One region of the Pseudomonas hygromyciniae genome, then DNA from elsewhere that is predicted to be linked to it. Evidence: predicted binding sites of a transcription regulator. Region 1 holds the regulator's gene; the other holds the start of a gene.

Region 1 (10,381 bases):
GCGGAAAATTTCTGGAACGACGTACGCAACCGTTACGAAGAGCGCCGTGTCGATCCCTCCCGGCCTTTATTGCCGCCTGCCGAGCTGTTCTTGCCGGTGGAAGACTGCTTTGCCCGCCTGAAGAACTGGCCGCGCGTGGTCGCCAGCCAGCAGGATGTAGAAGCCGGTGTCGGTCGCGCACGCTTCCCGGCCCAAACCCTGCCGAACCTGGCCATCGAAGCCAAGGCCACCCAGCCGCTCCAAGCACTGTCCGACTTCCTTGGCGATTTCCCGGGCCGCGTGCTGTTCACCGCCGAATCCGCTGGGCGCCGCGAAGTGCTGCTGGAGTTGCTGGAACGCCTGAAGCTGCGGCCAAAAACCGTCGACAGCTGGCCGGACTTTGTGGCCGGCAAGGACCGCCTGGCGATCACCATTGCGCCTCTCGATGAAGGCCTGCAACTGGATGATCCGGCCCTGGCACTGATTGCCGAGAGCCCGCTGTTCGGCCAACGCGTGATGCAGCGCCGGCGCCGTGAAAAACGTGCGGACGCCAACAACGACGCGGTGATCAAGAACCTCACCGAACTGCGCGAAGGCGCACCGGTGGTGCATATCGACCACGGTGTGGGGCGCTATCTGGGCCTGCAGACCCTGGAGATCGACAACCAGGCCGCCGAATTCCTCACCATGGAATACGCAGAGGGCGCCAAGCTCTACGTCCCGGTGGCCAACCTGCACCTGATCGCACGCTACACCGGCAGCGACGACGCCCTCGCGCCGCTGCATCGCCTGGGCTCCGAGACCTGGCAGAAAGCCAAGCGCAAGGCCGCCGAACAGGTGCGCGACGTGGCCGCCGAACTGCTGGACATCTATGCCCGCCGCGCGGCCCGCGAAGGTTATGCGTTCGCCGACCCGAAGGCCGACTACGCCACCTTCAGCGCCGGCTTCGCCTTCGAAGAAACCCCGGACCAGCAAACCACCATCGACGCCGTGCGCGCCGACATGCTCGCACCAAAGCCCATGGACCGTCTGGTCTGCGGCGATGTGGGCTTCGGCAAGACCGAAGTGGCGATGCGCGCCGCATTTATCGCGGTGCATGGAGGCCGCCAGGTGGCGATCCTGGTACCGACCACCCTGCTCGCCCAGCAGCACTACAACAGCTTCCGCGACCGCTTCGCCGATTGGCCGGTGACCGTGGAAGTAATGAGCCGCTTCAAGTCGGCCAAGGAAGTGAATGCCGCTGTCGCCGATCTGGCCGAAGGCAAGATCGATATCGTCATCGGCACCCACAAACTGCTGTCGGACGACGTGAAGATCAAGAACCTGGGCCTGGTGATCATCGACGAAGAGCACCGCTTTGGCGTGCGCCAGAAGGAGCAGCTCAAGGCCCTGCGCAGCGAGGTCGATATCCTGACCCTGACCGCGACGCCAATCCCACGCACGCTGAACATGGCGGTGTCGGGCATGCGCGACCTGTCGATCATCGCCACGCCGCCGGCGCGACGCTTGTCGGTGCGCACCTTCGTCATGGAGCAGAACAACAGCACGATCAAGGAAGCCCTGCTGCGTGAGTTGCTGCGCGGCGGCCAGGTCTACTACCTGCACAATGATGTGAAAACCATCGAGAAATGTGCCGCCGACCTCGCCGAACTGGTGCCGGAAGCGCGGATCGGCATCGGCCACGGGCAGATGCGCGAACGCGAACTCGAACAGGTGATGAGCGACTTCTACCACAAGCGCTTCAACGTGCTGATCGCCTCGACCATTATCGAGACCGGCATCGACGTGCCGAGCGCCAATACCATCATCATCGAGCGTGCCGACAAATTCGGCCTGGCGCAGTTGCACCAACTGCGTGGCCGGGTCGGGCGCAGTCACCACCAGGCCTACGCCTACCTGCTGACGCCACCGCGCCAGCAGATTACCGGTGATGCTGAAAAGCGCCTGGAAGCCATCGCCAACACCCAGGACCTGGGCGCCGGATTTGTACTGGCCACCAACGATCTGGAAATCCGTGGCGCCGGCGAATTGCTGGGCGACGGCCAGAGCGGGCAGATCCAGGCCGTGGGCTTCACCCTTTATATGGAAATGCTGGAGCGAGCGGTCAAGGCCATCCGCAAAGGCGAGCAACCTAATCTCGATCAACCCCTGGGCGGCGGCCCGGAAATCAACCTGCGTTTGCCGGCGTTGATTCCCGAGGACTACCTGCCGGATGTGCATGCACGGCTGATCCTGTACAAGCGCATCGCCTCGGCCACCGACGAAGAAGGTCTCAAGGACCTGCAAGTAGAAATGATCGACCGCTTCGGTCTGCTGCCGGAACCGACCAAAAACCTGGTGCGCCTGACCCTGCTCAAGTTGCAGGCCGAGCAACTGGGGATCAAGAAGGTCGACGCGGGCCCCCAGGGCGGGCGTATCGAGTTCGAAGCGCAGACACCGGTGGACCCGTTGGTATTGATCAAGTTGATCCAGGGCCAACCCAACCGCTACAAATTCGAAGGCGCCACACTGTTCAAATTCATGGTGCCGATGGAACGTGCAGAAGAGCGCTTTAATACATTGGAGGCGCTGCTTGAACGCCTCACCCCAAAATCTGCTTGAAGGACGCCCCATGCGCCTGCTTCGTATCCTGAGCCTGTTGTTGGTGGTAGTCGCACCTTCGGCGTTTGCCGACAGCCTCTACCAGGTGGAAATGATCCTGATCCGCCAGAATGCGGAGCCGGTCATCAACAGCCGGCCGGCCCCGGAAGACTGGGCCTCTGGGGCCCCACGCCAAAGTATCGAGAAAATCAGCCCGCCGCGCCTGAACAACATCGTCGAAAAACTCCAGGCCAGTGGCGACTACACCGTGCTGCTGCACAAGGCCTGGGAGCAGAACCTGGGCGAACAGCCCGTGAAGATGAAAATCACCGACGGCCAGGAGCAGTTCGGCCAGTTCCCCATCCAGGGCACCCTGGACCTGCAACTGGGGCGCTTTACCCGTATTGACGCAAGCTTCTGGCTCAACCAGTTCGACAACAATGGCAGCGTGATTGCCAGCGAACACCTGAGCCAGCCGGACGTGCGCACCAAGAACAACCAGCTCAACTACCTGGACGGCGGCCACCTGGCTCTGCTGATCAAGATCACCTCCCTCACCGCCAAGCCACCGAGCGCACCACCGCCCGGCCTGGCGGACTGATCCTGCGCCATGTCCCTGCCGTCGTCGCTGACCAAGCCCCTGGCGCCTTCCTGGGCCAACCGTTTCAAAGAGCAAAGCCTGGAACGTGGCCGGCGCTACGCTCTGGAAAATCGAGTGCGGATCGTCGAGTCGGGCGACAGCACCATCATCGCCAGTTGCGAAGGCTCGGGAGGGAATGTCTACCGCCAGACCATTTCCCTGCGCGAGTCGGCCAAAGGCACCTTGATCCTGGTGGACAGCCGCTGCACCTGCCCCGTACACACCAACTGCAAACACATTGCCGCGGTGCTGCTGCAGGTCCAGGAAACCCTGGCCTATCCGGCAGCAGCCAAGGATGCCGAGCTGTTGGAAAAGCTCCAGGCCGTACTGGACAACCGCGTGGTGTTGCCACAAGTGGTGCTCGAGGATGTACAGCCCATTCCCCGGCTGTGGCTGGCCAGTATCGAGTTCAGCGCCTTTGAGCCGCGCAACGGCAAGATGCAGCGCTATATCCAGCACCGGGCGGCGCTGTCGTTCAATTACCAGGGTAACTACGTCAGCGGCCAGAAAAACGCCGATATCATTGTGCGCCAGGAAACCCAGAGCCTGCGGATCAAGCGTCACCCCGAGGTGGAGCAAGGCTTTCGAGAACACCTGCGCCTGCTTGGCTTCAAGATCGCCACGCGCCAGAGCAAGGCCTTGCCGGAAAGCGCCGGCGAGCTGTTTGAGATGGTCAACGACAGTGCCTGGCTGAACTTCACCCTCAACGCATCGCCGAGCCTACGCGCCGAGGGCTGGGAGTTGCAGATCGATGAGGATTTCGGCTTCGACCTGAGCCCGGTCGACGACTGGTACGCCAGCGTCGATGAAGTGCCGGAGCGCGACTGGTTCGACCTGGAGCTGGGCATTATCGTCAATGGCGAACGCCTGAGCCTGCTGCCGATCCTGCTGAACCTGATGCGCTCCCACACCGAAATCCTCAACCCGGAAAAACTCGCGCGCCGCCGCGACGACGAACTGATCCTGGTGAACATCCCCGGCCTGCCCAATGGCGGCCACGGCCCATTGCAAGTGGCGCTGCCCTATGGTCGGCTCAAACCGGTGCTGGCCACCCTCGGCGAGTTCTACCTGCAAGAGCCCGGCACCACCGCCTTGCGCCTGGCCAAGGCCGACGCCATTCGCCTCAATCCGCTGGAAGACCTGCCGCTGCAATGGGAAGGCGGCGAGCAGATCCGCAACTTTGCCCAGCGCCTGCGCGACATCAAGGACTTCACCTGCGCAGCACCCGAAGGCCTGAACGCGACGTTGCGCCCCTACCAGCTCGAAGGCCTGAGCTGGATGCAGTCCCTACGTCAACTGGAAGTGGGCGGGATTCTCGCGGACGACATGGGCCTGGGCAAAACCCTGCAGACCCTGGCGCATATTCTCAGCGAAAAAATCGCTGGGCGCCTGGACCGGCCGTGCATGGTGGTGATGCCCACCAGCCTGATCCCCAACTGGCTCGACGAAGCGGCGCACTTCACCCCGCAACTCAAGGTGCTGGCGCTGTACGGTGCCGGGCGCAAAAAACACTTCACCCAGTTGCAGGATTACGACCTGTTGCTGACCACCTATGCCCTGCTGCCCAAGGACATCGAGCAACTGGCCACGCAGCCGCTGCATGTGCTGATCCTCGATGAAGCCCAATACATCAAGAACCCCACCAGCAAGGCCGCCCAGGCCGCCCGCGAGCTCAATGCCCGCCAGCGCCTGTGCCTGAGCGGCACCCCCCTGGAAAATCATCTGGGCGAGCTGTGGTCGCTGTTCCACTTCTTGCTGCCGGGTTGGCTGGGCGATGTAAAAAGCTTCAACCGGGATTACCGCGTGCCCATCGAAAAACGCGGCAGCGACGTGCGATTGCAGCACCTCAATGGTCGGATCAAACCGTTCTTGCTGCGTCGCACCAAGGAACAGGTGGCCACCGAATTGCCGCCCAAGACCGAGATCATCCATTGGGTCGATCTCAATGAAGCCCAGCGTGATGTGTACGAAACCATGCGCCTGGCCATGGACAAGAAGGTGCGCGACGAGATCACGCGCAAGGGCGTGGCTCGCAGCCAGATCATCATCCTTGAAGCGCTGCTTAAGCTGCGTCAGGTCTGTTGCGACCTGCGCCTGGTCAACGATGCAACCCTGCCGGCGCGCGGCAGCAGCTCCGGCAAACTCGACAGCCTGATGGAGATGCTCGACGAACTGTTTGCCGAAGGGCGCAGGATCCTGCTGTTCTCCCAGTTCACCTCGATGCTCAGCCTGATTGAGATCGAGCTGAAAAAACGCGGAGTCGCCTATGCCTTGCTGACCGGCCAGACTCGCGATCGGCGCACGCCGGTGAAGGATTTCCAGAGCGGCAAGCTGCAGATCTTCCTGATCAGCCTCAAGGCTGGCGGCGTCGGGCTTAACCTGACCGAAGCCGATACCGTGATCCACTACGACCCGTGGTGGAACCCGGCCACAGAAAACCAGGCCACTGACCGTGCGTATCGCATCGGCCAGCAGAAGCCGGTGTTTGTGTACAAGATGATTGCCCGCGGCACTGTGGAAGAGAAGATCCAGGCGTTGCAGCAGGAGAAGTCAGACTTGGCGGCGGGCGTGCTGGATGGTCGCACCACTGGCGACTGGAAGCTGGGCAACGAAGATATCGAGGCGCTGTTTGCGCCGTTGCCCAATAAGCAAGAGAAGCGTTGACGGTCAGCCGTCCCTGTGGCGAGCGGGCTTGTCGGAACGCCACAGACACCTGTCTCAGGCTTATTCGATCAACTGCGCTTCCCGAAGCGCACAGAGCGCTGCCAACCAACGCGGGTCCTGCTTATAGTCAGTCGAGGCAATCGCCTGCCCACGCATCCGGGCAATCCGTGCCGACGGCGTAACCTTCATGCGCTGGGCGGCGCTCAGGGCCAACTCGGCGGCCGCACGGTCATTGCACACCAGACCCATATCGCAACCTGCGCTCAAGGCCGCCTCGATACGGCTCGCCGCATCCCCCACCACATGGGCACCGGCCATGGACAGGTCATCACTGAAAATCACCCCATCGAACTGCAACTCACCGCGCAGGATGTCCTGCAGCCAGCGACGCGAGAAGCCAGCCGGCTGGTTATCGACCTGCGGATAGATGACATGGGCCGGCATGACGGCGGCCAATTGCTTGCTCAAGCGCGCGAACGGCACCAGGTCACGGCTGCGAAGCTGCTCCAGGCTGCGTTCATCCACGGGAATGGCGACGTGGGAATCTGCCTCAGCCCAACCGTGACCCGGAAAGTGTTTGCCGGTGGCCGCCATGCCGGCGCTGTTCATGCCCCGGATAAAGGCGCCAGCCAACAGCGCGGCACGCTCGGGATCACCTTCGAACGCGCGCGTGCCTACGACCGCGCTGCGTTGGTAGTCGAGGTCCAGCACTGGGGCGAAGCTCAGGTCCAAGCCGACGGCCAACACTTCCGTAGCCATGACCCAGCCGCACTGCTCGGCCAGGTATTCGGCATTGGGATTGTCTGCCAGCGCACGCATGGCCGGCAGGCGGACAAACCCCTGGCGCAGGCGCTGGACACGGCCACCCTCCTGGTCGACAGCCAGCAACAGGTCCGGGCGCACCGCGCGAATGGCGGCGCTCAACTCCCGCACTTGGCGCGGATGCTCGATGTTGCGCGCAAAAATGATCAGGCCGCCCACTTCAGGCTGGCGCAACAAGTGGCGATCTTCAGCCGTCAGCCAGGTGCCGGCGACGTCCACCATCAAAGAGCCTTGCAGGGCAGCAGTCATAAATTTTCCTTGAATGACGCGCGCACTCCACTACCTCGCCAGGTCAAGCCTGGCAAGGCGGTGGGGTACGGGTAAATATTTGAAATCGGCATGGGCGGCTAGCTTAGCGGATGCAAGCGGTGGCGCCCAGACGCCAGTGGTTAAACCTTGGCAGCCACAGGGACGGACTTGCTGCGCGGGCGCAACTGAGCGGCAGCCATGGCCGGGTCGGTGACACCACTTTCGGCGCGCATACCAGCAGCCAGGAACGGCACCATCAAGCGCATGACCTGCTCGATGGAGGTGTTGACCCCGAAATCCGTCTCGGCGATGGCGCGCAAAGCCTTGATCCCGGACATGCTGAACGCTGCGGCGCCGAGCATGAAGTGTACGCGCCAGAACAATTCGATCGGGGGAATACGCGGAGCCGCCTCATTCACCAGCAGCATGTAGCGACGGAATACCTTGCCATACATGTCTTCGAGATAACGCCGCAAGTGGCCCTGGCTCTGACTGAACGCCAGGCCCAGCAGACGCATGAAGATCGACAAGTCGTTGCCACTGCGTGGTTGTACCACCAGCGCTTGCTCGACGAGGATTTCCAGCAGCTCTTCCAGGCTCGGCTTGCTGTCGGGCTTGGTCTGGCGCCGCTCCAGCTCACGGTCGAGACTGATGCAGAACGGCCCCAGGAAACGTGAGAATACTGCCTGGATCAGGGCTTTTTTCGAGCCGAAATGATAGTTCACTGCCGCCAGGTTGACCCCAGCCTTGCTGGTGATCAGCCGCAATGAAGTTTCAGCAAATCCTTTTTCCGCGAACAACTGCTCGGCAGCATCGAGAATGCGTTCAACGGTTTCCGACTGGGCCATGGGTACTCCGCCTGACAAACACTTGTTTGAAACATACGTTTCACCCTGTGCAATGTCAAGCCTGCAGGTCCGTTTTCCGGCCGGGCAGTCACCCGATTCGTACCTATTTAATCACATCTTCAGCGGCCTGTAGGCAGCGCTATCTCCAGGCTTTGCAAGGACCGACGGATGACCGTCCGGCGGACTCGGCAAAAACGATGATTGCCAAGCGCAGTTCACTGTATATAATCCCAGTCACTGTATAAAAAGACAGAGCGATCAACATGCTAAAACTGACGCCACGCCAAGCTGAGATTCTCGCTTTTATCAAGCGCTGCCTCGACGACAACGGCTATCCGCCGACCCGGGCGGAAATCGCCCTGGAGCTGGGATTCAAATCCCCCAACGCTGCGGAAGAACACCTGAAGGCCCTTGCCCGCAAGGGTGCAATCGAAATGACCCCAGGTGCATCCCGTGGCATTCGTATCCCTGGCTTCGAAGCCAAGGCTGACGAATCGACGCTGCCGATCATCGGCCGGGTCGCTGCCGGTGCGCCGATTCTTGCACAACAGCACGTCGAAGAGTCCTGCAATATCAACCCGACCTTCTTCCATCCTCGCGCCGACTACCTGCTGCGGGTCCATGGCATGAGCATGAAGGACGTGGGCATCTTCGACGGCGACCTGCTGGCCGTCCATACCACCCGTGAAGCACGCAACGGTCAGATCGTCGTGGCGCGCATTGGCGACGAAGTGACGGTCAAGCGCTTCAAACGCGAGGGCAGCAAAGTCTGGCTGCTGGCGGAAAACCCTGAGTTTTCACCGATTGAAGTCAACCTGAAGGATCAGGACCTGGTGATCGAAGGCTTGAGTGTCGGCGTTATTCGCCGCTAACGGAGGCATCATGCAGTTCCCACACGCGCAACAACATACACAACTGCCGCTGTTTGAGGCCTTCCTGGCCCAGCCACTTGCACCGATCCTCAGCGAGGCGGTGGAGTCCCCATGGACCGCCCCCGCCGAACCGGAGGTATTCAGTGAATTGTCGTTGCGCGGCGCTGCCGGGAACTGCCTGAGCTTGCTGGCTCCGATTCTGCGTGAACTGAGCGAGGAGCAGGATGCCCGCTGGCTGACTCTGATCGCCCCGCCCTCCAGCCTGACCCAGGCCTGGCTGCGGGATGCGGGCCTGAACCGCGAGCGTATCCTGCTGCTGCAACCACGCGGCACCCAGAGCGCCCAGCAACTGACTTGCGAAGCGTTGCGACTGGGGCGTAGCCATACCGTCGTCAGTTGGCTGAATCCGCTGGGCGCTTCAGCCAAGCAACAGTTGATCAGTGCGGCACGCACAGGCGATGCACAAAGCTTGAACATTCGATTGGGGTAAAGCCCGAGACTGACGCGCAACGCGTTATCGGGAGTATTACAGGTCGTCCGATTGCAGCCTGACGTCAGGTCAGTGCCTGCGATGGACGCAAGGCTTCTACAGGATTGAGAAGCCGATTGAGAATTTGAATCTTAAAAACGACAAACGGACTCAGTGAAGAATCCGCGGACCGTCGTCTTTCTCTGGTTCGCCTTCAGCCAAGCGCCCCGCCATCTGCACACCCACGCTCAACATGGCTTTTGCCACTTCCACGTGCTGGCCTTGCAGAAATGCCTTGGCATCTTCGGAAAAGTCCAAAGTCACCAGAGAACCCTCGTCCTCAGCCCTGCGCAGCTCAATTCGGCCGTCGGGCAATTCAACAATTTCCAGAAAGGACGTTGGCATAAAAATCTGTTCTCCACGAAAGGCCAGCATTATATCAGTCATCAACGCGGCCTCGCTCAGGATCTGAACAGCTTTCTTTACGGCTTGATGAATGGTCTGTATGAGCTAGCTTGCCAGCGATAGCGGTCTGCCGGCCAACTTTGCATTGCTTGATCAATTGTTATCGCCGGCAAGCCGGCTCCTACATTGCTCTGCCTCTCAGCACTCGTTCAAGCCATCCCGAAAGCGGATAGCCAGCTTCTTCAGCTCCTGACGCCAGCTCTCCAACTCGGCCCGGCTCAGCGGCTCGGGACCTTCGTCTTCCAGACTGACCGCAACAATCAGCGGCTGGGTCACATCGCCCTTGGGCTTGTGCGGCACACGCGGGGGCTGGAACATCGCCGAATGCGCAGCCAGCAAACGTGCCAGCCAGCTGTCAGGGCTGCGGGCCATTTCCACCAACTCGGCCAACTCAGGGATGGCCAGGGATTCCAGCACCTCGCGGGTCAGGATATCCTCGGCCCGTGGCGCATGCGCCTGGGGCAAGCGATAGAAGCCGGCAATTTCATGACACAGCCCCAGCAAGGCGCCATACAGATGGAACAACGCCGACTCCCGCCCCGCCTGGACCAGCGCGATAGCGTTCATCTCCTTCCCTTCCTCGGCACGACCAAGGGCTTCCAGGGACAAACCCGCGAAGTAAATTTTCTGGTTGGTACGGGTATAGAGTTCGTTAGCCATGACGGCAGTCTCCACAACGACATAAACGTGATGCTGGCTTTGCAGGAGCGAGTTTACTCGCGAAAAACCCGAGAACAACGCAGTGCATCGGGTTTATCGCGTTATCGTCAACGACCTTCGCGAGCAAGCTCGC
Region 2 (10,381 bases), 2.8 Mb from region 1:
GCTCGCGTTTGAGCACGCTCATGCTTTCCGGGTTGCTCAGGTCGAGCTTCTCGTCCAGACCGCAAACGCCCACTTCCAGGCCACGCAGGGCTTTCTGCAGGGACTCTTGGAAGGTCCGGCCGATGGCCATGACCTCACCGACCGACTTCATCTGAGTGGTCAGGCGGGCGTCGGCTTTCGGGAATTTCTCGAAAGCGAAGCGCGGCAGCTTAGTGACGACATAGTCGATCGACGGCTCGAAGGACGCCGGCGTAGCACCGCCAGTGATCTCGTTTTGCAACTCGTCCAAGGTGTAACCGATCGCCAGCTTGGCAGCGATGCGCGCAATCGGGAAGCCAGTAGCTTTTGATGCCAGCGCCGAAGAACGCGATACACGCGGGTTCATCTCGATCACGACCATACGGCCCGTGTTCGGGCAGATACCGAACTGAACGTTGGAGCCGCCGGTTTCAACGCCGATCTCACGCAGTACCGCCAACGAGGCGTTACGCATGATCTGGTATTCCTTGTCCGTCAGGGTCTGTGCCGGAGCAACGGTGATCGAGTCACCGGTGTGCACGCCCATGGGGTCGAAGTTTTCAATCGAGCAGACGATGATGCAGTTGTCCTTTTTGTCGCGGACAACTTCCATCTCGTACTCTTTCCAGCCGATCAGGGATTCGTCGATCAGCAGCTCTTTGGTCGGCGACAGGTCCAGACCGCGGGCACAGATTTCTTCGAACTCTTCACGGTTGTAAGCGATACCGCCGCCGGTGCCGCCCATGGTGAAGGACGGACGGATAATGCACGGGAAACCCAGCTTTTCGAGAACCGCGTTAGCTTCTTCCATGCTGTGGGCGATACCCGAGCGCGGGCAATCAAGACCGATGGACTTCATGGCCTTGTCGAAACGCGAACGGTCTTCAGCCTTGTCGATGGTGTCGGCATTGGCGCCAATCATCTCTACGCCGAACTTTTCCAGGATGCCTTCGCGCTCCAGGTCCAGGGCGCAGTTCAGTGCAGTCTGGCCGCCCATGGTCGGCAGCAGTGCATCTGGACGCTCTTTCTCGATGATCTTGGCAACGGTCTGCCACTTGATCGGTTCGATGTAGGTAGCGTCGGCCATGTCCGGGTCGGTCATGATGGTGGCCGGGTTGGAGTTCACCAGGATGACGCGGTAACCCTCTTCGCGCAGGGCCTTGCAGGCCTGGGCGCCGGAGTAGTCGAATTCGCAGGCCTGGCCGATAACGATCGGGCCAGCGCCGAGAATCAGGATGCTTTTTATGTCTGTACGTTTTGGCATGGGTTTGTCACTCAAATCCGCAGGTCAGTCGGCAAGCCGTCTTGAACAATCTTTGAAGAGCCTGAGGGGGCCGCCGGTTTCCCGGGCCGCCCTCAGGCCACTCATTTAGCGTCGCTTGGCCATCTCATTGATGAAACGGTCGAACAGCGGCGCTACGTCGTTCGGGCCCGGGCTCGCTTCAGGGTGGCCCTGGAAGCTGAACGCGCTCTTGTCGGTGCGCTCGATACCCTGCAGGGAACCGTCGAACAGCGACTTGTGAATGGCACGCACGTTGGCCGGCAAGGTGGCTTCATCCACCGCAAAACCGTGGTTCTGGCTGGTGATCATCACTACGCCAGTGTCCAGGTCTTGTACCGGGTGGTTAGCACCATGATGGCCATGGCCCATTTTCAGGGTCTTGGCGCCGGAGGCCAGGGCCAGCAGTTGGTGACCGAGGCAGATACCGAATACCGGGATCTCGGTATCCAGCACTTCCTTGATGGCCTGGATAGCGTAGTCGCAAGGCTCAGGGTCACCTGGACCGTTGGACAGGAACACACCATCTGGCTGCAAGGCCAATACGTCGGCGGCCGGGGTTTGCGCCGGCACCACGGTCACGCGGCAACCGCGCTCGACCAGCATGCGCAGGATGTTGTACTTCACGCCGTAGTCATAAGCGACCACGTGGTAAGGCAGTTCGCTAGCCTCGATGGTCGCGTGGCTGTCGGTCTTCAAGTCCCAGACAGTGGAGCGCCACTCGTACTGCTCTTTGGTGCTGACGACTTTCGCCAGGTCCATGCCTTTCAGGCCAGGGAAGCCTTGCGCTGCGGCAATCGCCGCTTCTTCGGAAATATTGTCACCGACCATGATGCAGCCATTCTGCGAGCCTTTTTCACGCAGGATGCGCGTGAGGCGGCGCGTATCGATACCCGCGATCGCCACAACGTTGTTGGCTTTCAGGTAATCGGACAGCGACATCGTGTTACGCCAGTTGCTCGCAACCAGTGGTAGATCACGAATCACCAGACCAGCCGACCAGACACGATCAGACTCGACATCTTCCGGTGTAGTACCGGTATTGCCGATGTGCGGATAGGTCAGGGTAACGATCTGTTGGGCGTAGGAAGGATCGGTAAGGATTTCCTGATAGCCGGTCATGGCGGTGTTGAACACCACCTCTCCAACGGTCTGACCGTCGGCTCCAATGGCTTCGCCGCGAAAAATGCTGCCATCAGCAAGGGCGAGTATGGCTGGCTTAGTCAAGAAGACCTCCCGTAAATAAAGCCTGAAAGGGCGATCGCAGGTTGTAAAAAAGCGGAGTGACGTATGGACACGTCACCCCGCTTCTTCACTGAATTATTCTGCGCGCTTTTAGTGGACACACTAAAGCTGTAGCTTACAGAAAAAGGGTTTTTTGGTCCACCGCTAAAGAGCCTAAAAGGCAGGAGAATGCGACAGGACGTCGCTTAGCGGGTAAAAACGGGGCCCTAGAGTAATACCCGGGGCCCGTTTTTGCTACTGATTAACGCAGATCCAGCACGTCTTGCATGTCGTAGAGGCCCGCTTCGCGCCCCTCCAGCCACAATGCCGCACGCACGGCGCCCTTGGCAAAGGTCATGCGGCTGGAGGCCTTGTGGGTAATCTCCAGGCGCTCACCTTCGGCAGCAAACAGCACCGTGTGATCACCCACCACGTCACCGCCGCGTACCGTAGCAAAGCCAATGGTCTCGCGCTCACGCGCGCCGGTATGACCTTCGCGACCATACACCGCGACTTTCGACAAATCGCGCCCCAACGCATCGGCAATCACTTCACCCATGCGCATGGCGGTGCCCGATGGCGCATCTACCTTGTGCCGGTGATGGGCCTCGATGATCTCGATATCCGCCTCATCACCCAGCACCCGCGCGGCCATGTCGAGCAACTTCAGCGACAGGTTGACACCCACACTGAAGTTGGCGGCAAACACGATGGGAATATCCTTACCCGCCGCAACGAGCAACTGCTTCTGCTCGGCATTCAGGCCAGTGGTACCAATAACCATGGCCTTACCCGCCTTGCGGCAGAACGCCAGGTTTTTCAGCATCACTTCGGGCAGGGTGAAGTCGATCAACACATCGAATTCATCAGCCACTTGCTCCAGGCTGCCGGACAACGCCACACCGATCCGCCCCAGCGAAGCCAGCTCGCCAGCATCGGCGCCGATCAGCGTACTGCCCGGACGCACGATCGCCGCAGTCAGCCCCGACAGAGGCGAGCGCTGCTGCACCGCTTCCACCAGGTTCTTGCCCATGCGCCCGGCGGCGCCCATCACTGCTATACGTCGCATATCCACGTCCTTACAGGTCGCCGAAGAAGCGCTTCACGCCTTCGAACCAGCCAGCGGTCTTCGGCGAATGGGAGCCATCACCGTCCAGCGAGCCGCGCAATTCTTCGAGCAACTCACGCTGACGACGATCCAGATTGACCGGAGTTTCAACGGCCACACGGCACATCAAGTCGCCCGCCCCACCGCCACGCACTGGCGCAACGCCCTTGCCACGGATCCGGAACTGCTTGCCGGTCTGCGTCCCCTCAGGGATCTTCAGCTTGACCCGGCCATCGAGGGTCGGAATCTCCAGCTCGCCACCCAGGGCGGCATCGACAAAGCTGATCGGCACTTCACAGAACAGGTGCTTGCCGTCGCGCTGGAAGATCGAGTGCTCGCGCACATTGATCACCACGTACAGATCGCCCGTCGGACCACCCTGCGCACCCGCCTCGCCTTCGCCCGACAAACGGATACGGTCGCCGGTATCGACACCCGCCGGCACTTTCACCGACAGCGTCTTGTACTCTTCGACACGCCCTTCGCCGTGGCAAGAGTCGCACGGATCGGAAATGATCTTGCCCTGGCCATGGCAACGCGGGCAGGTTTGCTGCACGGAGAAGAAGCCCTGCTGCATGCGCACCTGACCAATACCGCCACAGGTCGGGCAGGTAATCGGCGAAGAGCCCTTCTTGGCACCTGAACCGTCACACGGCTTGCAATTGACCAGCGTCGGCACGCGGATGTTGACGCTGGTACCGCGCACGGCTTCTTCCAGATTCAGCTCCAGGGTGTAGCGCAAGTCGCTGCCGCGCTGGGCACCGCCGCGCTGACCGCCGCGACCGCCACCGAAGAAGTCGCTGAACACGTCGCCGAAGATATCGGAGAAGTTCTGCCCGCCAAAACCGGCACCGCCCCCCCCCATGCTCGGATCGACACCCGCGTGGCCGTACTGGTCGTAGGCCGCGCGCTTGTTCGGATCACACAGGCATTCGTAGGCCTCGTTGGCCTCCTTGAACAATTCTTCGGATTCTTTGTTATCCGGATTACGGTCCGGGTGGTGCTTCATCGCCAGGCGACGGTAAGCCTTCTTCAGGTCCGCCTCGCTGGAGCCGCGCTCCACACCCAATACTTCGTAATAGTCACGCTTTGCCATAAGTCTTTGCACTCTTAAGGACGTCCGGCAAAACCCTCCTGAGCCTGCCAAACTCGTTGAGCCCCAATACAGGCCCGGACCCAACTCACGTCAAATTCAACGATCCTGGTCTTTACTGCTCTCAGCCGAGACCCAGCTAAAAACGCGGTGATTGTTGATCGCAAAGCAGGAGCATTCCCGATCACACCGCCAACATCCGAACCTTGTCGCATGTTGTAAAAATTCGCGTACCCCAGACACGCCAACGCGGGAGCAAGCTCCCGCGCGGCGACATCCTACCAGTCACCGCTTGATAGCGGTCAACCGGGCGACCAAGTTACTTCTTCTGGTCTTCTTTTACTTCTTCGAACTCGGCATCGACAACATCATCGTGCTTGGCTTCAGGCTCTGCCTGTTGCGCGGCACCGTCAGCTGGCTGGCCTTGCTCGGCGTACATCTTCTGAGCTACTGGCGCGGAGACTTTCGACAGCTCCTCAACCTTGGCTTCGATAGTGGCCTTGTCATCACCTTTAACGGCGGCTTCCAGGGCAACCACTGCAGCTTCGATTGCAGTCTTCTCTTCAGCAGTCACTTTGTCGCCAGCATCAGCGATCATTTTGCGCGTCGAGTGAACCAGTGCATCACCCTGGTTGCGGGCAGCGGCCAGCTCTTCGAACTTGCGATCTTCCTCGGCGTTCTTTTCAGCATCGTTGATCATCTGCTGAATTTCTTCCTCGGACAGGCCGGAGTTGGCCTTGATCACGATCGACTGAGTCTTGCCAGTAGCCTTGTCCTTGGCGCCTACGTGCAGAATGCCGTTGGCGTCGATGTCGAAGGTCACTTCAATCTGTGGCACGCCACGTGGAGCTGGTGGAATCTCGGCCAGGTCGAACTTGCCCAGGGACTTGTTCTGCGCAGCCTGCTTACGCTCACCTTGCAGCACGTGAATGGTCACTGCGCCCTGATTGTCATCGGCAGTCGAGAACACTTGCGATTTCTTGGTAGGAATCGTGGTGTTTTTCTCGATCAGCGCAGTCATCACGCCGCCCATGGTTTCGATGCCCAGGGTCAGCGGGCTGACGTCCAGCAGCAGCACGTCTTTCACGTCGCCGGCCAATACCGCACCCTGGATGGCAGCACCCATGGCAACGGCTTCGTCCGGGTTGACGTCTTTACGCGCTTCTTTACCGAAGAACTCGGTAACTTTCTGCTGCACCAGCGGCATACGGGTCTGACCACCGACCAGAATCACGTCGTTGATCGAGCCAACATCGATACCCGAGTCTTTCAGGGCGATGCGGCAAGGTTCGATGGTGCGCTGAACCAGGTCTTCAACCAGCGATTCCAGCTTGGCGCGCGAGATTTTCACGTTCAAGTGCTTAGGACCGGTGGCGTCTGCAGTGATGTACGGCAGGTTCACGTCGGTCGAATTGCTCGAAGACAGTTCGATCTTGGCTTTTTCAGCGGCTTCTTTCAGGCGCTGCATCGCCAGCGGGTCACCCTTGAGGTTCATGCCGCTTTCTTTCTTGAATTCGTCTACGAGGTAGTCGATCAGACGGATGTCAAAGTCTTCACCACCCAGGAACGTGTCACCGTTGGTCGCCAACACTTCAAACTGGTGCTCGCCATCGACTTCAGCGATTTCGATCACGGAAACGTCGAAAGTACCGCCACCCAGGTCATAAACGATCACGGTGTGGTCGCCCTTGGCCTTGTCCATGCCATAGGCCAGAGCAGCCGCGGTGGGTTCGTTGATGATACGTTTTACGTCCAGGCCCGCGATACGGCCGGCGTCCTTGGTCGCCTGGCGCTGGCTGTCGTTGAAGTAGGCCGGAACGGTGATCACCGCTTCGGTCACTGCTTCACCGAGGTAATCTTCGGCAGTCTTCTTCATCTTTTTCAAGATTTCAGCCGAGATTTGCGGTGGCGACATTTTCTGGCCGTTCACTTCAACCCAGGCGTCACCGTTGTCGGCCTTGGCGATCTTGTACGGAACCATCTTGATGTCTTTCTGTACGACTTCTTCGTCGAACTTACGACCGATCAAACGCTTCACCGCGTACAGGGTGTTATGCGGATTGGTCACAGCCTGACGCTTGGCGGACTGGCCTACCAGGATTTCGCCGTCGTTGGCGTAAGCCACGATGGAAGGGGTAGTACGTGCGCCTTCGGCGTTCTCAATAACCTTGGATACGCCGTTTTCCAGCACGGAGACGCAGGAGTTGGTAGTCCCCAGGTCGATACCGATAATTTTGCCCATGATTCACTCTCCCGAAACTTTGGATTTGGTTGCCGCAGCAGTGGTGGCTAACTGCGGTAGCACTTAAACGCTTGACTTATAAATGGGGTCGTTACGAACGATTTCAAGCCTGCTCATCAATCGATGGCGAAACCGGTGCGGGAGCCTTGCTCACCACCACCATCGCCGGGCGCAACAGGCGACCATTGAGCTGGTAGCCCTTCTGGAACACTTTCAACACGCTATTGGGCTCAAGGTCAGCATTTTCCTGCATGGCCATGGCCTGGTGATGCTCGGCATTGAACGGCTCGCCGCCTTGTGGATCGATGGCTTCCAACTGATAACGCTTCAGGGTGTCCTGGAACATTTTCAGGGTCAGTTCGATCCCTTCGCGCATGGCACGAATGTTTTCGTCGTCCGGGCTGGACAGTTCCAGGCCGCGCTCCAGGCTGTCGATGATCGGCAACAGATCACCGGCAAACTTCTCCAGCGCGAACTTGTGGGCTTTCTCTACATCCTGCTCGGCGCGGCGGCGGACGTTCTGCAGATCGGCAGCAACACGCAAAGCCTGATCCTGAGCGCCTGCCAGTTGCTCTTCGAGCACTTGCACACGAGCCGCCAGGTCTTCACCCGCTGCCTGCGAGGCCTGGTTGGCGTCTGGGTTTTGCGTATCCAGCGTCTGTTCGTCAGCCATAATTTTCTCCTTTCAGAATCCTGCGCGAACTCAACTCGCGCTTCTGTTCCGGTATATGGGGCCACAATTTCCAGGTTCAAGGGCCGACATGCCCTGACTCATACTTTCCCGCACATTCCACATCGCACTAAAAAATGCCGACATCCAAGCAAATTGAGCTAAACCTCAGGATTGTCAGCGCCAAACAAAACACTGTATAAATAACCAGACCTAAAGCCTGGGAGCAGCCACTATGCTGGTTCACCTGTCCGTACATAACTACGCCATCGTCGAGCATCTGGATCTTGAACTGGATCGCGGGATGAGCGTAATCACAGGCGAAACCGGCGCCGGCAAATCGATCATGCTCGATGCCCTGGGCCTGACCCTGGGCGATCGCGCCGACAGCGGCGTGGTTCGCCCCGGCGCAGACAAGGCCGATATCCTGGCGACTTTTGATTTGGCGGATATCCCGGAAGCCAGCGCCTGGCTTGCCGAACGCGACCTCGATAACGACGGCCCGTGCATTCTGCGCCGCGTGATCACCGCTGAAGGCCGCTCGCGGGGCTATATCAATGGCACGCCCTGCCCCCTTGGCGACCTGAAAGCCCTGGGCGAATTGCTGATCGATATCCACAGCCAGCACGAACATCAATCCCTGCTGAAAACCGACACTCATCGCCGGCTCCTGGATGAATACGCCGGCGCCACCGACCTGGCGCGCCAGGTGCAACTGGCCGCACAGCGCTGGCGCCAGACCCGCCTGGAGCTGGAGCGCCTGTCCAACTCCGGCGACGAGCAGCGGGCCCGCCACCAACTCCTCAGTTATCAGTTGGAAGAGCTGGAAAGCCTGGGCTTGGGCGAAACCGAGCTGGAACAGCTGGAGCAGGAGCACAAGAACCTGACCAATGCCGAAACATTGCTGGGCATTTGTCGCCAGGTTGTCGAGCAATGCAGCGAAAGCGATTCCGGCAATGTGCTGAATGCATTGACGGCAAGCCTTAACCGCCTATCGAGCGTGAACAGCGGCTCTGGCTCGCTGAATGAAGCCACCACCCTGCTGACCAGTGCGCAGATCCAGGTAGAAGAGGCGGTTGGCGAGCTGAACCGCTTCCTTGACCACTTCGATGCCGATCCGGCGCGCCTGCAAGAGATAGAAGAGCGCCTCGACACTATCTATACGCTGGCGCGCAAACATCGGATCCAGCCAACTGAAGTGGCAGCCATGCAGCAAAAACTGCTGGACGAGATCGAAACCCTGAATGCCAACGATGAATCCATCGAGCGCCTGGGCGATGAACTGGCCTCTTTCGCCCGCCACTATCAGGAAAAAGCCCGGGAGCTGAGCGACCTGCGCCAGCAAGCAGCAACCGGCCTGGCCTGCGCCGTGGAACAGGAAATCCAACGCCTGGGCATGCCCGGCGGGCGCTTCACCATCGAGTTGCACGCCAACAGTGGCAACGAGCTGCAGCCTAATGGCCTGGAGCAGGTGGAACTGCTGGTGAGCGCCAACCCCGGCCAACCTCTCAAGGCACTGGCCAAGGTGGCGTCTGGCGGCGAACTGTCACGGATCAGCCTGGCGATCCAGGTCATTACTGCCCAGACTTCGCGCGTACCCACACTGGTATTCGACGAAGTGGACGTGGGGATCGGCGGGCCGACCGCAGAAATCGTCGGCCAATTGTTGCGTCGCCTCGGCGAACGCGGGCAGGTACTGACCGTTACCCACTTGCCCCAAGTGGCAGCCCAGGGGCATCAGCATCTGTTTGTACATAAGGTCAGGGGCAGCGATGCGACACATACTGCTGTGTCCAAGCTGAACAAGACCGAACGGGTCGAAGAAGTCGCGCGCATGCTCGGCGGCATCGATCTGACCAAAGAGTCCCTGGCCCATGCGAAGAAAATGGTGGTGACGGCGAAGGCCTGAGCCCTATTTCACCCTGGGTTTCCCCCCGATAGAAAACACGAAGGCGACCCTAGGGTCGCCTTCGATCGTTTCGCAGAGTGAATCTGCGTAGCTTTCTTACTTTTTCTTACGTATGTACAGAACCAGATTGTGGTCAACCAAATCGAATCCGTGCTCCTCAGCAATCTTGTGCTGCAGCGCCTCGATCTCGGGGCTGGTGAACTCGATAACCTCATTGGTATCCAGGTCAACCATGTGGTCGTGATGACCACCGTCAGCCAGTTCAAATACTGCATGACCGCCGTCGAAATTATGACGAACCACCAGCCCTGCGGCTTCGAACTGGGTCAGTACACGGTAAACCGTGGCCAGGCCGACGTCCTCGTTAGACTCCATCAGCGCCTTGTAGACATCCTCGGCACTCATGTGGCGTTGCTCGGCGGAATCGAGCATTTGTAGAATCTTGACTCGTGGCAGAGTCACTTTAAGACCGGCTTTGCGTAGTTCGCTATTTTCAACCATGGTTAGCTTTCTCGCGGATGCTGCTTCGCAGCTTCTCTTAATACGGGTATGATCGGCGTTTACGTTGTCCCAGCCAAGATAGTGGAAGTCGCCCACCGATGCAAAACACCAAGCTCTTGCTAACCAGTTTCACCCTTGTGGGACTGCTCGCACTCGCCGGTTGTTCATTCCCCGGGGTTTACAAAATCGACATCCAGCAGGGCAATGTCGTCACGCAGGACATGATAGACCAGTTACGCCCGGGAATGACCCGACGGCAAGTACGGTTTATCATGGGCAATCCCCTGCTGACCGACACATTCCATGCCGATCGCTGGGATTATCTCTATAGCCTGCA

The links. The regulator LexA, encoded in region 1, represses DNA repair genes until DNA is damaged. The targets are predictions, from matches to a motif close to CTGTNTNNNNANACAG.
Region 2: a site for LexA is predicted at 7,830-7,845, ahead of recN (DNA repair protein RecN). Genes of this name have one in related genera too.

Annotation. Positions count from the first base shown of each region.
Region 1 covers NZ_CP070506.1:4,070,686-4,081,066, forward strand. Annotated here, with positions in the region: gene mfd (transcription-repair coupling factor) at 1-2,580, shown strand, start outside; gene JTY93_RS18095 (CsiV family protein) at 2,591-3,160, shown strand; gene JTY93_RS18100 (DEAD/DEAH box helicase) at 3,170-5,863, shown strand; gene nagZ (beta-N-acetylhexosaminidase) at 5,924-6,922, opposite strand; gene JTY93_RS18110 (TetR/AcrR family transcriptional regulator) at 7,075-7,782, opposite strand; gene lexA (transcriptional repressor LexA) at 8,046-8,654, shown strand; gene sulA (SOS-induced cell division inhibitor SulA) at 8,665-9,144, shown strand; gene JTY93_RS18125 (hypothetical protein) at 9,295-9,528, opposite strand; gene JTY93_RS18130 (DUF6586 family protein) at 9,727-10,248, opposite strand.
Region 2 covers NZ_CP070506.1:848,764-859,144, reverse strand. Annotated here, with positions in the region: gene carB (carbamoyl-phosphate synthase large subunit) at 1-1,282, opposite strand, end outside; gene carA (glutamine-hydrolyzing carbamoyl-phosphate synthase small subunit) at 1,388-2,524, opposite strand; gene dapB (4-hydroxy-tetrahydrodipicolinate reductase) at 2,784-3,590, opposite strand; gene dnaJ (molecular chaperone DnaJ) at 3,601-4,725, opposite strand; gene dnaK (molecular chaperone DnaK) at 5,042-6,964, opposite strand; gene grpE (nucleotide exchange factor GrpE) at 7,068-7,637, opposite strand; gene recN (DNA repair protein RecN) at 7,870-9,543, shown strand; gene fur (ferric iron uptake transcriptional regulator) at 9,640-10,044, opposite strand; gene JTY93_RS03570 (outer membrane protein assembly factor BamE) at 10,143-10,381, shown strand, end outside.